Regions from separate parts of the Dokdonella sp. GW821-FHT11D02 genome, predicted to be linked through region 1. Evidence: riboswitches for the same ligand, from Rfam matches in the RefSeq annotation. Region 1 holds a riboswitch; each other region holds the start of a gene.
What was found. Region 1 has a riboswitch for cobalamin ahead of AC3QL3_RS13650 (CoA-acylating methylmalonate-semialdehyde dehydrogenase). Riboswitches for the same ligand answer to the same signal wherever they lie in the genome.
Positions count from the first base shown of each region.

Region 2: it holds a riboswitch for cobalamin, as region 1 does, so the genes downstream of both, metE (5-methyltetrahydropteroyltriglutamate--homocysteine S-methyltransferase) here and AC3QL3_RS13650 (CoA-acylating methylmalonate-semialdehyde dehydrogenase) in region 1, are expected to answer to the same signal.
Region 3: it holds a riboswitch for cobalamin, as region 1 does, so the genes downstream of both, AC3QL3_RS03390 (TonB-dependent receptor domain-containing protein) here and AC3QL3_RS13650 (CoA-acylating methylmalonate-semialdehyde dehydrogenase) in region 1, are expected to answer to the same signal.

Region 1 covers NZ_CM179520.1:3,247,191-3,249,446, forward strand. Annotated here, with positions in the region: gene AC3QL3_RS13650 (CoA-acylating methylmalonate-semialdehyde dehydrogenase) at 1-980, opposite strand, end outside; cobalamin riboswitch at 1,104-1,334, opposite strand; gene AC3QL3_RS13655 (copper chaperone) at 1,414-2,256, opposite strand, start outside.
Region 2 covers NZ_CM179520.1:2,398,057-2,400,312, reverse strand. Annotated here, with positions in the region: gene AC3QL3_RS10045 (acetate/propionate family kinase) at 1-369, shown strand, start outside; cobalamin riboswitch at 411-642, shown strand; gene metE (5-methyltetrahydropteroyltriglutamate--homocysteine S-methyltransferase) at 851-2,256, shown strand, end outside.
Region 3 covers NZ_CM179520.1:849,740-851,995, forward strand. Annotated here, with positions in the region: gene AC3QL3_RS03390 (TonB-dependent receptor domain-containing protein) at 1-864, opposite strand, end outside; cobalamin riboswitch at 987-1,283, opposite strand; gene AC3QL3_RS03395 (CPXCG motif-containing cysteine-rich protein) at 1,348-1,536, opposite strand; gene hemW (radical SAM family heme chaperone HemW) at 1,539-2,256, opposite strand, start outside.

The sequences.
Region 1 (2,256 bases):
GTGCCCGCTTCGGTGCCGCCATTGACCTTGAGCGTGCGCGCCTTGGCGACGAGGTCGGCGACCCACGAACGCGCCTCGCCGACCAGCACCGCGGTGCTGGCCGCCATGCAGCGCTGCCCGGCCGCGCCGAACGCGGCGCCGACCATCGCGTTGAGGGTCTGCTCCTTGTTCGCGTCGGGCAGCACGACGGCGTGGTTCTTCGCGCCCATCATGCATTGCACGCGCTTGCCGGCGAGCGACGCGCGCTGGTAGACGTGGGTGCCGACCTTGGTCGAGCCGACGAACGAAACCGCTTTGATGTCGGCGTGATCGCAGATCGCGTCGACCACTTCGGCGCCGCCGTGGACGACGTTGAGCACGCCCTTCGGAATGCCGGCCTCGAGCGCGAGTTCCACCAGACGCATCGTCACCAGCGGGTCCTGCTCGGACGGCTTCAGCACGAAGGTGTTGCCGGTGGCGATCGCCATCGGGAACATCCACAGCGGGATCATCGCCGGGAAGTTGAACGGCGTGATGCCGGCGCAGACGCCGAGCGGCTGCAGGATCGTGTACGTATCGACGCCGCCGGCGACGTTGTTGGCGAGCTCGCCGAGCTGCAGGTTGCCGATCGCGGCCGCGTGCTCGACCACTTCGAGGCCGCGGAACACGTCGCCTTCCGCATCGGGCAGGGTCTTGCCCTGCTCGGCGGTCAGGATCGCGGCGAGTTCGCGCATGTGCTCGCGGATCAGCTGCTGGTATTTGAGGAAGATGCGTGCGCGCGCGCCGATCGGCGTCTTGCGCCAGCTCTTGAATGCGCGCTGCGCGGCGGCGACGGCGGCGTCGACTTCCTCCGCGGTCGCGAACGGCACACGCGCGAGTACGGCCTGGGTCGCCGGATTGACGACCTCGCGCCATTGCGTGCTGCGGGATTCGACGAACTCGCCGTCGATCAGAAGCTTGACCGTCGCGACTTCGGTCGCGACGCGGTGCAACTCGTTCATGGTCCTGTCTCCGTAACGCTCACCCGCGTGGCGGGGATGCGGAGGCAGGACGAAACGATCGGGGCGACACGGCGCGCAGATCGGCTCGCCGGGTTGCCCACCGCAACACCCGAGTGGGACATCGTGACGATGTCCGCTCAGGCCGGTCTCCGGGCTCGCGAGCGATGCTTGCGCATCCGCCCGACTCCTTCCCGCGCGAACGCAGTGGATGACTGTCGGGTTTTCTCGCCTACCGTTGCGGGGGCAGCGCCGGCCTTGAAAAGCGCGATCGCGGACGATCGCAGACACTTCTCTTACCGGCTTCCCGTTTCACCTCGCGCCGTAGCGCGAGACACCTGAAGCCCGCGCAGTGTAGGCGTGCGGCGCTGCACGAACAAGCGCCGCCGGTCCGTGCGCGGACGTATCTGCGCGCGGCGGTGTCGATGCACTGAGATCAGAACGTGGCGACGGCGCGGGCGAACAAGAATGCGCCGACGACGATCGCGAGCGCTCCGCTCAATTGCGCGATGCGCGCGCCGTCCGCCGACAGACGCTCGCCCAAGATGGCGGCGGTGACCAGCGCCAGCACGCACGGGTTCATCATGCCGACGACGAGCAGGATCGCGTTCAGATTGGCGCAGCTGCGCAGGCAATGCAGGCCGAGGCGCAGGCCGTAGATACCGGCGGCCGCGGCGCCGGCCGGTACGCCGTATTCGCAGGCCGCTGCGCGACGGCAATCGCGCAGCCGGCGCCGTTTCCAAGCGGAGCGCTGCACCGCGCCTGCGGCGAGCACGAGCGCGCCGGCCGCGATCGGCGCCGCGCGGGCCAGCGCCGCGTATTGCAACAGCGCTTGCACCAACGCGGCTCCGAGCACGAACACGGCAAGCCCGGCTACGACCCAGACGAAGAAGTAGCCGGCAGCGGCCAAGACGACATAGCGATCCGCGTTTGCATGGCCGCGCCGCAACAGCGCTATGCGATAGCGCAGCAGCATCGGCGCCAGCGTCGGCAGCATCATCGCGATCGCCATCGCCGTCCACGCAGCGAGGAAGCCGACGGCGGCATCGAGCCAAGCTTGGCCGCACATCGGCTGCCACATCGCCGTCAGAGTCCAACCGCCGTGCATCGGCTGCTCGCCCATCGCCGCCATCGTCGCTGTGGCGTGCAACGTCAGTGCGACGGCGAGGACGAAGACGAATGCGCAGGCTGCGCAGAAAACGTCCGCATCGCGGCGCACGCATCCGGCTTGTGCTGCCGCGCGCGGCGACGCGATCGCCGCGCCGGCCGCCATCGCTGC
Region 2 (2,256 bases), 850 kb from region 1:
CTGCTCGGCGTTTCCGGCGTTTCCTCCGATCCGCAGCAGCTGCTGCCGAAGGAATCGGAAGACGAACGCGTGCGCCTCGCGCTCGCGCTGTACGTGCGCCGCATCGTGCGCGAGATCGGCGCGCTCGCCGCCGTGCTCGGCGGGCTCGACCTGCTCGTCTTCAGCGCCGGCATCGGCGAGCACAACGCGACCTTGCGCGCGCGCATCTGCGGCGAACTCGGCTGGCTCGGCATCGCGCTCGACGGCGAACGCAATGCGCGCCACGCCGGCACCATCTCGACCGACACCAGCAGCATCCTCGTCGCGGTCGAACCGACCAACGAGGAGTGGATCGCCGCGCAGTGCGCCGCCGCGGTCTGCGCCGGCTGAGCGCGGCAGGGCCGCACTCTTGACGGCATCTCGCGAGATGCGTACGGTGCGCACGCCAATGGTTTTATCTTTCTATTCGAATAGAGAGATGGATTAAAAGGGAAGCCGGTGCGGTCGCAAGACCAATTCCGGCGCTGCCCCGCAGCGGTGTGTGGAAACGACCTTCGCCAACAGCACTGGCCCGACCGGGCCGGGAAGCGGCGGACAGTAGGCGGAACGCGTCAGCGTTCCTCGTCCACGAGCCCGAAGACCTGCCTTGGCCGGAGAGAGATCTCCGTCTGACCTGGAGCTTCCGCGGGGAAGCGGCCGGAACGTTCGCGCGGGCGCTCGCTCGCGTGCTGCGTCCCTGCGCGCCCTCCACGCCGTTCCGGATCGCCCGCGGGGGCGAAGGTCGCTGGCGTGACGGCGTGCCTCGCAAGAGCGCTGCCGGCGCGCGGTTCCTTCGTTCCTCACTGCCCATCACGCATGAGGAAACGCATCCATGACACTCGTTAGCAATCTCGGCTTCCCGCGCATCGGCGCGAAGCGCGAACTGAAATCGGCGCTGGAAGAATATTGGCGCGGCGAACTCGCCGCACCGCAACTGCTGGAAACCGCCGCCGAGCTGCGCCATCGCCACTGGCGCCTGCAACGCGAAGCCGGCACCGACCTGGTGCCGTGCAACGACTTCTCGCTGTACGACCACGTGCTCGACACCGCCTTTCTGTTCGACGCCATTCCCGATCGCTACCGCGCGCTGGCCGACCGCGATCCCTTGGCCGGCTACTTCGCGCTCGCGCGCGGCGTGCAGACCGACGGCTTCGATCTGCCCGCGCTCGAAATGACCAAGTGGTTCGACACCAACTACCACTATCTCGTGCCCGAGCTGCACGCCGCACAATCGTTCCGCCTGCGCGGCGACAAGCCGATCGCCGAATACCTGGAAGCCAAACAGCTCGGCCTCGAGGCGCGGCCGGTGTTGCTCGGTCCGGTCAGCTTCCTGCTCTTGTCCAAGACCACCGACGGCAGCGACCGCCTGCACTTGCTCGACCGCCTGTTGCCGGTCTACGCCGAGCTGCTGGCGCGCCTGAAAGCGGCCGGTGCGAGCTGGGTACAGATCGACGAGCCCTGCCTCGTGCTCGACCAGGACGCCGACGACCACGCCGCGTATCGGCATGCGTATGCCGCGCTGGCCGCCGTCGAGCGTCCGCAGCTGATGCTGACGACCTATTTCGGCGCGCTCGGCGACAACCTCGACCTCGCGATGGAACTGCCGGTCGACGGCCTGCACGTCGATCTGGTGCGCGCGCCGCAGCAGATCGACAGCGTGCTCGCAAGCCTGCCGGCCGAGCGCGCGCTGTCGATCGGCGTCGTCGACGGCCGCAACGTCTGGCGCGCCGACCTCGACCGCGCGCTCGAACTCGTGCGTCACGTGGCCGAGCGCGTCGGTGCCGAGCGCCTGCAGCTGGCGCCGTCGTGCTCCTTGCTGCACGTGCCGGTCGACAGCAAGCTCGAAACCGAGCTGCCGGCGAACCTGGTCGCCTGGCTCGCCTTCGCGCGACAGAAGCTGGACGAGTTGCGTGTGTTGGCCGATGCGCTCAAAGGCGCGTTCTACACCGCCTCCACACTCGAACTCGCGCGCGAGCGGCTGCAAGCGCGGCGCAGCTCGAACAAAGTGCACAAGCCGCAGGTCGCCGCACGCGTGGCCGCGCTCGACGCGGCGCAGACGCGCCGGCAGTCGCCCTACGCCGCTCGACGCGATGCGCAAGACGCCTGGCTCGACCTGCCGCTGTTCCCGACCACCACGATCGGCTCGTTTCCGCAGACCAAGGACGTGCGTCAGGCGCGTGCGAAGAACCGCTCCGGCAAACTCTCCGACGCCGACTACGACGCCTTCCTCGCCGCCGA
Region 3 (2,256 bases), 2.4 Mb from region 1:
TTCACGCGAATTGCCGAAGGCGAGGCGGTGATTCCAGTTCTCACCGAGCGCACCTTCGAGATTGATGCCGCCCGACTGCTCGATCACGTCGGAGTAGCCTTGGTCGAACTGCACTTCGCCCTGGCTGCGGTACAGCGAAGCCGACAACACCTGGCTGCCGAACGTGTGCGCGGCGCGGCCGGCGAAGTTGGTGTTGCGGAAGCTGTCGTCGTCGGGATTGAAGATGCAGTACGGATCGTCTGGGCCGGCGCAGATGCCGCGGTTGGTCGCGGAAAAGCCGCCCACGTGGCGCGCGCCGACCTGCACGCTGAAGCCATCGTTGCCGTTCCAGTGGCCGTAACCGGCGCTGCCGGTCGCGTCGCGGTAGCTGCCGTAGCCGATGGCTACGCGCGGGCCTTCGAGCTTGCGCGTGAAGATCTGGATCACGCCACCGATCGCGTCCGAACCCCAATAGCTCGCGCGCGGACCGCGCACGATTTCGATGCGTTCGACCGTGTCGAGCGGCAGCTGCTCGAACGCGAACGCGCCGGTGTTCTGCGAGGACACGCGCACGCCGTCGATCAGGACCAGGACTTGGTTGGAATTGGTGCCGCGCAGGAACAAAGAGGTCTGCTGGCCGGCGCCGCCGGTGCGGTACAGATCGATGCCGGCTTGCAGGCGCAAGAGGTCGATCGCGTCGCGTGCGACGCTGGCGTCGATGTCTTCGCGCGTGATGACGCTGACGTCGGCCAATGTCGAATCGACCGTTTCGGGAACGCGCGAGGCGGTCACCTGCACGGTCGGCTGCAGTTGTTCTTCGTCTGCGCGCGCGGTGGCGCAAAGTGCGCTCGACAGCGCGATGAAAAGCATGGAACGGACCAGCATGGGAAACCCTCCTGTCGCACACCCGCGTGACCAGGGTCGGAAGGAGGAACGCGCAGGACGACGGGCGCCCGTGCCCGTCCGTTGCCCGCCGCAACGCCTGGAGCCGATCGCCGTCGCCTGAGCGAACGACGAAGCCGCAGGCCGGTCTCCGGGCTTGCGAGCGATGCGTCGAGGCGGCCTGCAAGACCGTCCCGGCACATCGACCCGATCGCCTTCCCGTCGCGTTGGCGACAGTGGCATTCGATCGGGTCCGACTCGCCTACCGTTGCGGGGGCAGCGTGGGACTTGGTGCCGAGCGCGGCCACGTCGGCTGCGCCCGCTCTTTGCGATCGCGGACGATCGCAAAACACACCTTACCCACTTCCCGTTTCACCCTGGGCGCTTGACGCGGGCAGGGCACCTGCGGCGGCGCGCAGTGTAGTGGAGGGTCCGGGCCGGTTCAATTGAAGTCCGCGGCAGCCGGCGGCGGCCGCCAAGCCCGCATCATTCGCGGTCGCTGCGCGCCTCGACGCCGGCCAACTCGCCGGCCTCGTCGACGCGCAGCACGATCTCGATCGGACGGCAGCACACGGCGCAATCTTCGATGTAGTTCTGCGAGCCGGCGGAAAGATCAGCGGCGGTCTGGAAGCTCTCACCGCAGTACGGGCAGTCGATGGTGATCGTTTCGAGCATCGCTAAACCTCCGGCAGGAACAGCTGGATCAGGTCGTTGAGGAAGCGGCGTCCGTCCGTCGTCGCTTGCAGGCGAGCTTCTTCACGCAGGAGCCAGCCGCGCTCGCGCGCCTGCGCCAGCGGCGCGGCGATGGCGGCGAACGCGACACCGCTGCGCGGCTCGAACAGCTCGGCGGCGACGCCTTCGTTCAAGCGCAGCGCATTCAGCATGAACTCGAACGGGCGCTCCGCCGCTGCGACCGTTGCCGCGGCGCCGAACGATTCGTGCTGCGCGGCGCGTTCGAGATAACTGCGCGGCAGCTTCAGTTTGGTCGTGCGCACGATCGCATTTCGACTCGCGTCGCTGAGCTTGCCGTGCGCGCCGGCACCGATGCCGAGATAGTCGCCGAAGCGCCAGTAGTTCAGATTGTGCGCGCAACGGCGATCGGTGTGAGCGTAGGCGGAGACTTCGTACTGCGCGTAGCCAGCGTCGGCCAGACGCGCCTGACAAGCCTCCTGCATGTCCCAGGCGCTGTCTTCGTCGGGCAGCGGCGGCGGCTTCGCGGCGAACAAGGTGTTCGGTTCGAGCGTCAGCTGGTAGTGCGAGATGTGCGCCGGTTGCAGCGCGATTGCGCGTTCGACGTCGGCAAGCGCGCCGTCCAGCGTCTGCTGCGGTAGCGCATACATCAGATCGAGATTGAAGTTGGCGATGCCGGCATCCTGGGCCCGCTTGATCGCGCGC